3 regions of the Enterococcus raffinosus genome follow, and region 3 is predicted to be linked to each of the others. Evidence: riboswitches for the same ligand, from Rfam matches in the RefSeq annotation. Region 3 holds a riboswitch; each other region holds the start of a gene.
What was found. A riboswitch is a leader RNA that binds a small molecule or an ion and turns the genes downstream of it on or off. The one in region 3 is predicted to bind magnesium.
Positions count from the first base shown of each region.

Region 1: linked by a shared signal. The riboswitch ahead of J9537_RS20210 (FtsW/RodA/SpoVE family cell cycle protein) and the one ahead of J9537_RS19720 (LCP family protein) in region 3 are both predicted to bind magnesium.
Region 2: linked by a shared signal. The riboswitch ahead of J9537_RS05445 (GNAT family N-acetyltransferase) and the one ahead of J9537_RS19720 (LCP family protein) in region 3 are both predicted to bind magnesium.

Region 1 covers NZ_CP072889.1:1,160,189-1,162,394, forward strand. Annotated here, with positions in the region: gene J9537_RS20205 (MucBP domain-containing protein) at 1-587, opposite strand, end outside; M-box (ykoK) riboswitch at 951-1,118, shown strand; gene J9537_RS20210 (FtsW/RodA/SpoVE family cell cycle protein) at 1,234-2,206, shown strand, end outside.
Region 2 covers NZ_CP072888.1:1,115,164-1,117,369, reverse strand. Annotated here, with positions in the region: gene mgtA (magnesium-translocating P-type ATPase) at 1-640, opposite strand, end outside; gene J9537_RS05445 (GNAT family N-acetyltransferase) at 840-1,268, opposite strand; M-box (ykoK) riboswitch at 1,444-1,613, opposite strand; gene J9537_RS05440 (hydroxymethylglutaryl-CoA reductase, degradative) at 1,878-2,206, opposite strand, start outside.
Region 3 covers NZ_CP072889.1:1,060,006-1,062,211, reverse strand. Annotated here, with positions in the region: gene J9537_RS19725 (Nramp family divalent metal transporter) at 1-394, opposite strand, end outside; M-box (ykoK) riboswitch at 858-1,024, shown strand; partial or broken gene J9537_RS19720 (LCP family protein) at 1,108-2,206, shown strand, end outside.

The DNA.
Region 1 (2,206 bases), 100 kb from region 3:
GGAACATTTTCATCGTTAACATTTGTGCCCATCAGATAGACTTGTTTTAGTTTTGGCAAAGCAGCTAAAATTGAAAAATCCGTAATTTGATTATTTGAATTCATATAAAAATAGTCCAAGTTTGTGGCTAACTCCAACCCTTGTAAATTAGCGATAGCATTATCTGAATTTTGAATATACAAGCTAGTAAGTTTTGTCATATCTTCTTGAGTCAAGGTATCTTTAGTTTTGCCAATCGTTTTTGCAACAAGCTGCTGTAAGACAGGGTCTGGCATCCACGAGTCTACAGAGGCTATACGTGGTTCTGGTTCAAGTGTTGCGGTTGAAGAGCTTGATGGTTGTGAATCCGCTGTAGAAGGTTCAGTTGTTCCCAGAATGGGCGCTACTGTACTATCTTGCGTTGCGGAGCTTTCTGTTGTTGATGAGAGACTATTCACTGAGCTTGTCGTGTTCAGTGGTTCAGAGAAAACCGTACTGTTTAGAGCGCTGCTGTCAGTAGATGTTTCAGCGTTACTTTGGATAGGAAAGGTCGAGAGAGGGCCCAACACGATTGAACAAGCAAATAATTTATATAAATTCTTTTTCACAAATATAACTCCTTTATAATAGGTATGTAATGGGTAAATAATAATTCTTTTTTAATAAATAAACTGCTCAAGTTTTAATTTTTGCATTATTTTATTTGACCATTTTCTTTTTAATAAAGAAGTTATTTCACTTGATTAGACGCGTATTGTATAAGAGCTTACTAAATAATATAGTGTTCAAATTACTTGTGATTATTCGTTCTTTTATAAAAAGAAGGTTTTTAAATACCATAAAAAGGTTTCTGATCCTAGTAAATTTTTAGTAAAGGATTTTATAAGCAAATGTAAAGAAAGTCGTATTTTCTTTAGAATATTTTGCTATTTACTGACAAAAAAAGTAGTATTCTTTGTGAAAGTAAATATAAGTAAACTTGTTAGGTGAGGCTCCTAAACAAACATAGGCTATTGCGCAGAAACGTCGAAAGACGCCAATGTGTAAAATAGGAATTGTCGGATTAAGGCTTTTCATAAAATAGCTAAGAGTTATTCTTTACGTTGTTTAGTGCTAAAACTCAGACGATGAGATTGATTGTGTGAGACACCAGACTTGTTAGTTTTTTTCGCTAACGTTTGGTGTCTCTTTTTTAGGTTATTTATTGTGGACTCTCTCGTCTCAAACAATTACTTGATGAAGGGAGAGATGAACATGATGAAAAGAAAAAAGATCGATTGGCTGCTGTTATTACCTTATTTGGGGACAAGCCTGATCGGTCTTTTAATTGTTTTTAGTGCTAGTTCTTATCGTTTGATGGCGGAAGGGGAAAATCCATTGTCGCTATTTAGTAAGCAGGCGGTTTTTATGGGGCTAAGCTGGCTGCTGATTGCTGTGCTTTTTCATGTGAAAAATAATGTACTAATAAATGGTAAGCTAGCGCAAAGTTTATTAGCAGTTGGACTAGTTAGTTTACTGTTAGTGAAAATAAGTGGCGTCAATATTAATGGTGCACAAAGATGGGTCTCCTTATTAGGTATTCAATTCCAGCCTTCTGAAGTCACAAATGTGGCACTGATTCTTTATTTGGCGTATTTTTTCCGCGTGAAGCGCACCAGAAAGGAAATGCTGGTTCCTTGTGGTCTAGTGGCACTTAGCGGATTATTGATTTTGCTCCAGCCTAAAGTGACAGGTGCAATCATTATTTGGGGAGTCGCTTTAGTCATTATTACGACTGCGCAATTGCCCTATCAGTGGTCAGTACTTATTTTTTCAGGGTTGATTTTGGGGATTGTTTTAATCGGAGGCGCGATACTTTTTTTGGGCAGCCACCATCTTTTGCCAGAATTATTTGCCCATACCTATGATCGTATCCGCTTAGTGAGAGATCCATTTCTAGATCCCTACGGTAAAGGATTTCAAATGAGTAATTCGTACTACGCGCTTTATAACGGTGGTTTTTTTGGTAGAGGGCTGGGAAATAGTATTACTAAAAAAGGCTATTTACCAGTAGCGGAAACAGATTTTGTGTATTCGATTTTGGTGGAGGAATTAGGCGTTGTTGTCGGCTTACTCGTATTGGCATTGCTTTTTCTGATTGCTCTTCGTCTATTTGTTTTAGCGGCGAAGGAAGTGAATCAGCAGGTCAGCTTAATTTATTTTGGGGTTGGAACGCTTTTGCTTCTCC
Region 2 (2,206 bases), on a different replicon from region 3:
CCAAATTATCATAACTAGTTTCAGAATTCTTATTCCCCATTATCTCACCAGCACTTTTCTCAACAGGATAGCTTTCGCCAGTTAGAGCAGATTGTGAGATGAATAGATCCTTCGTGGTAATCAGACGGATATCCGCTGGAATCATATCCCCTGCGGAAAGTTTTACTAGATCACCGCAGACGATCTCCTCCATCGGAATCTCGTTATAACGATTCTCTCTACGAACCGTTGCCGTTACCTTGACCAATGATTTTAACTTTTCTGCCGCTTTATTTGAACGAACAGACTGTACCAGTGTCATTGTTCCACTGACTAACACCATAACCAAAATAATGCCGCTGCCAAAGAAATCTTTCTCACCTGCTTCTGGCAAGATCCCTTCTGTAACCAAAGAAATGAATCCTAACCCAATTAGTACCAAAGTAAAAGGGGTAATAAATGCTTTTAGAACTTCTATGATAAATGGTGTCGCCTTTTTTAAAGGAAGCTTATTTTCACCAAATGCTTCTCTAGCTTCTAAAACTTCCTCAGCTGATAATCCCAATGTCGATGTATTAAACGTCTCAAAAATATTTTTCACTGTTTTTCTAGCAAATAAACTATAATCTGTCCTTGTTGTTACTTTCTTTTGTTGTCTCATTTTTTTCTCCTTTTCTCCGAAAAAAATATGCCATAATCCTATCCCTATAAACAAGTATAGAGCCATATCTTTTACCGTATTCATCCTTACCCCTCCTGCAATCGACGGGCTTATGGAGAAAAGTGGAGGTTAAAAACAAATAGACAATAGTATCTTGTTTGTTCTTTTCTGCCATAAACCCGTAATTATTGAGCTACTGTCATCCATTTGTTTTCATCTCCTTTTTTTCTGTTTGTTCAAGTGATGATTGAATCTTCTTTTTATAGCTTCTCATAACCAATCTGCCTTCTTCATAATCATCAGAAATCGCCTGGTATCCTAATTTTTCATAAAATCCCCATGCTTGCTTTCTACCAGTTAAAAAAACGAAACAAAAGCCGAAACTCCTCGCGATCTGTTCTGCATAAATCAATAAATTTTTTCCTAACCCTTCCCCTTGAAAATGAGCATCTACTGCAACTTGTTTGATCTGAGCACATTTGTTTGAGATCGGATGTAGTAATAGCGTTCCTACTACTCGATTCCCTCGCTTGACAACCAAGTGAAGATCGTTCTTTTCCTCTCTAGGTGCTTGGAATAGAAGTTGCTTACCAGAGCTTAGCTTTAACTCGTTGTTTCTAAGTGTCAAGGCCTCATTATATAATGGGCTATTCCACTTTGTTAATGTGAACACTGTTTTACCATGATTGTTCCTCCTTATTCTTGTTTTAAAAATAATAATGATTGCTACGTAAAAAAGGCTTTTCGCTCAAAAACTCAGCGAAAAGCCTTACTATTATTCATCCTAAAGAGACAAAGTCGTATAGTCGATCTAATCGTTGAGTTTTGGCACTATACAACGTAAAGACAAACATCTTAGCTACCTTAAGAAAAGCCTTGTATTCGACAGTTCCTGTTCTACCCATTGGCGTCTCTCGACATTTTTGGGCAGTAGCCTATGTTTGTATAGGAGCCTCACCTAACAAATCATATTTTATTTTCGAACACAATATAACAAGTAATAACGAGTCTGTCAAACTTTTTTATGAAAAAAATCCGTTGATCCCTTTATTCACACTTTGAAAAATCCAATTTCATATTGATTTAAAGCGATTTTTTTATTAAAAAAAGTTTTCAAATTAATTTATAGTTTATATAAAAGTTCAGAAAAATCTGAGAGGATATAATTAAATAACGATTGTTTCTATAAAAAAGAGTAGAGCCTCTTGCTCTACTCAATCGTTTTCGACTCTTTTAATTAACCCAAACGAAGTTTTTTTATAATTTCTTCAGCTGTCGCTAAATTCATTCGTTCAGCTTTTCTTAATTGTCTAGAAACTTGTGGGATTTCACTAGTTGTGGCGCCTGCAGTAATCGCTAACGAACGACTTTGCATCGCCATGTGTCCCTTTTGAATTCCTTCTGTGACTAATGCACGAATAGCCGCAAAATTTTGAGCCAATCCAACAGCCACGATGATTTCTCCTAGCTCTTCAGCAGACGTTATTTCTAATAACTTCAAGCTTAATTGCGCTTTTGGAAAAACCTTTGTTGCTCCTCCAACAATTCCAACCTTCATAGGCAAAG
Region 3 (2,206 bases):
TAACCTCTGCGATATCCGTTGCCATAATGGCCAACTCCGTTAAAAGCCAGAGTACGATGCCCAACGGTTTGCTGGTTCGCGCCCGAATCGCCTGTGCCAAGTCCATTTGAGAGACGATCCCTAGCTTGGCAGACATGTATTGCAAAAGCATCGCGATCAAACTGGACATGAGAATGATTGACATCAATAGGTATTGAAAATTCTGGCCGCCAGTAATTGAAGTCGACCAGTTGCCGGGGTCCATATAGCCGACGGCAACAAGAGCTCCTGGTCCAGAATAGGCGAACAAGGTTCTCCAAAAATTCATGTTCTTAGGAACTTCAATGGTTCCATTAATTTCTTCAAGTGATGGTCCGTTTGCATACTCAACTAAATGATGTTTTGTGTGTGACACACTCCGTTTACTTTGCTGTGGATCATTCAATCAAATTCCTTCTTTCAAAAACGGCTTCTTAATTATTTTAGGCAACCCTAAAATATCGCAAGTGACGTGTTTTCGCAACAAGAAGATTTGTACAATGACCTTCTGTATCAGGCTTTTTTTAAAGGAGTTACGTTATCCCATGTCTATTCCTTTTCAGTGAAAATCATTTCTTTATGATTTGTTTCAACTCTTTTCGCTCCTAAAAGACGGCCTTCGCTAACACTCCTTCCTAAATACGAAATAATCGTTATTTTAAAAAATATTATTGTATATTCTTGTTCTTTTATCTTTCTCATTACGGATTTTTCGTAAAGACTTTTCACCTATTTAATAATGTTTATTTAATAATGTCTTTTATAAATATATTGTTAAGAAAAACGATTCAACTGTTTTATTTGATCTCTCCTCGTTATTATATGTTCAGTTGACAGCTTAATTATCTTGTTAGGTGAGGCTTCTATACAAACATAGGCTATTGCGCAAAAACATCGAAAGATGCCAATGTGTAAAACACGAATGGTCGAATTAAGGCTCTTCTAAAAATAGCTAAGAATTTTCTTTACGTTGTATAGTGCTAAAACTCAGACGATGAGAGGACATGAAAGGACAGCCTTCTTATTGTGTGTAAGAAGGCTGTCCTTTTTGTTAATATAAACAATTTTAAATTGAAAGGAAGATTTATCATGAAACGCGTGCAAAAAATAATTTTACTTTGTCTAACGGCTATCCTAATGTGTACCATTTCTGTCTCCGCCTATTTCTTATTAGCCAATCAGCATTTAAAAAAAGCTCTGGCTAACGGCTATCACCCCATAAAAAATGAGTATCAAACACAAAGCAAGCAAGATAGTGAAGCTTTTTTGATTATGGGCTTAGACAACACCATTGAAAGAAAGCTCGGCACCACTCGAACGGATGCCATGATGGTTATCACCATCAATAATAAAACGAAAAAGCTTACCTTCTGCAGTTTGCCGCGAGATAGCTTTGTACCTATTGAGGCCAAGAACTACCACGGCAATCAGCGGATCGAAGCCGCCTATACCTTTGGCGGGCCGACTGCATCTGTCAATACGGTAGAGAAGCTACTGAAGATTCCGATTGCTCATTATTGCGTGTTTAATTTCTTATCCTTTATTCAGTTTATTGATGCCATTGGCGGGATCGATATCAATGTTCAGCATTCCTTTGATGGTGTAACAAAAGACGGTCCAGGGGCCATCCACTTCGATGAAGGGAAACAGCACGTTGATGGAACAAAGGCTTTATCCTATGCACGAGAACGTCACAGCGATAACGATATCATGCGGGGCTTTCGCCAGCAAGAAATTATCCAGGCGGTGGGAAAGAAATTAAAGTCAAAGGATACCGTTAAAACCTTACAGGAATCATTGACTCGTTTGACAACAATATCCAAACCAATATTACTGGCAATCAGCTAATAACACTGATGAAAAATAGTTTGGCTTACAGCGATTATGACAAACAACGGCTCACCTTTGATTGGCGAACCTTCAGTAATCAGGGGCGTAGTATGGTGGAACTATACCCAGACAGCATTCGCTACGTCAGTCATGAATTGAGAGTAAGTCTTGGAATAGATAAAAAGAATGAACAAGATAAGAAGGACTTTGTCTTCCAAACAAATGGGAATTACCTCTATCAAAGCGACTATTCTGTTCAGGATGAAGCCTCTGAAGAGAAGGAATCTACCTCTCATAACGGCAACACTTATATTGGAACACCGGGAAATACTGAGACGGGTTCGCTTCCGACTGTTAA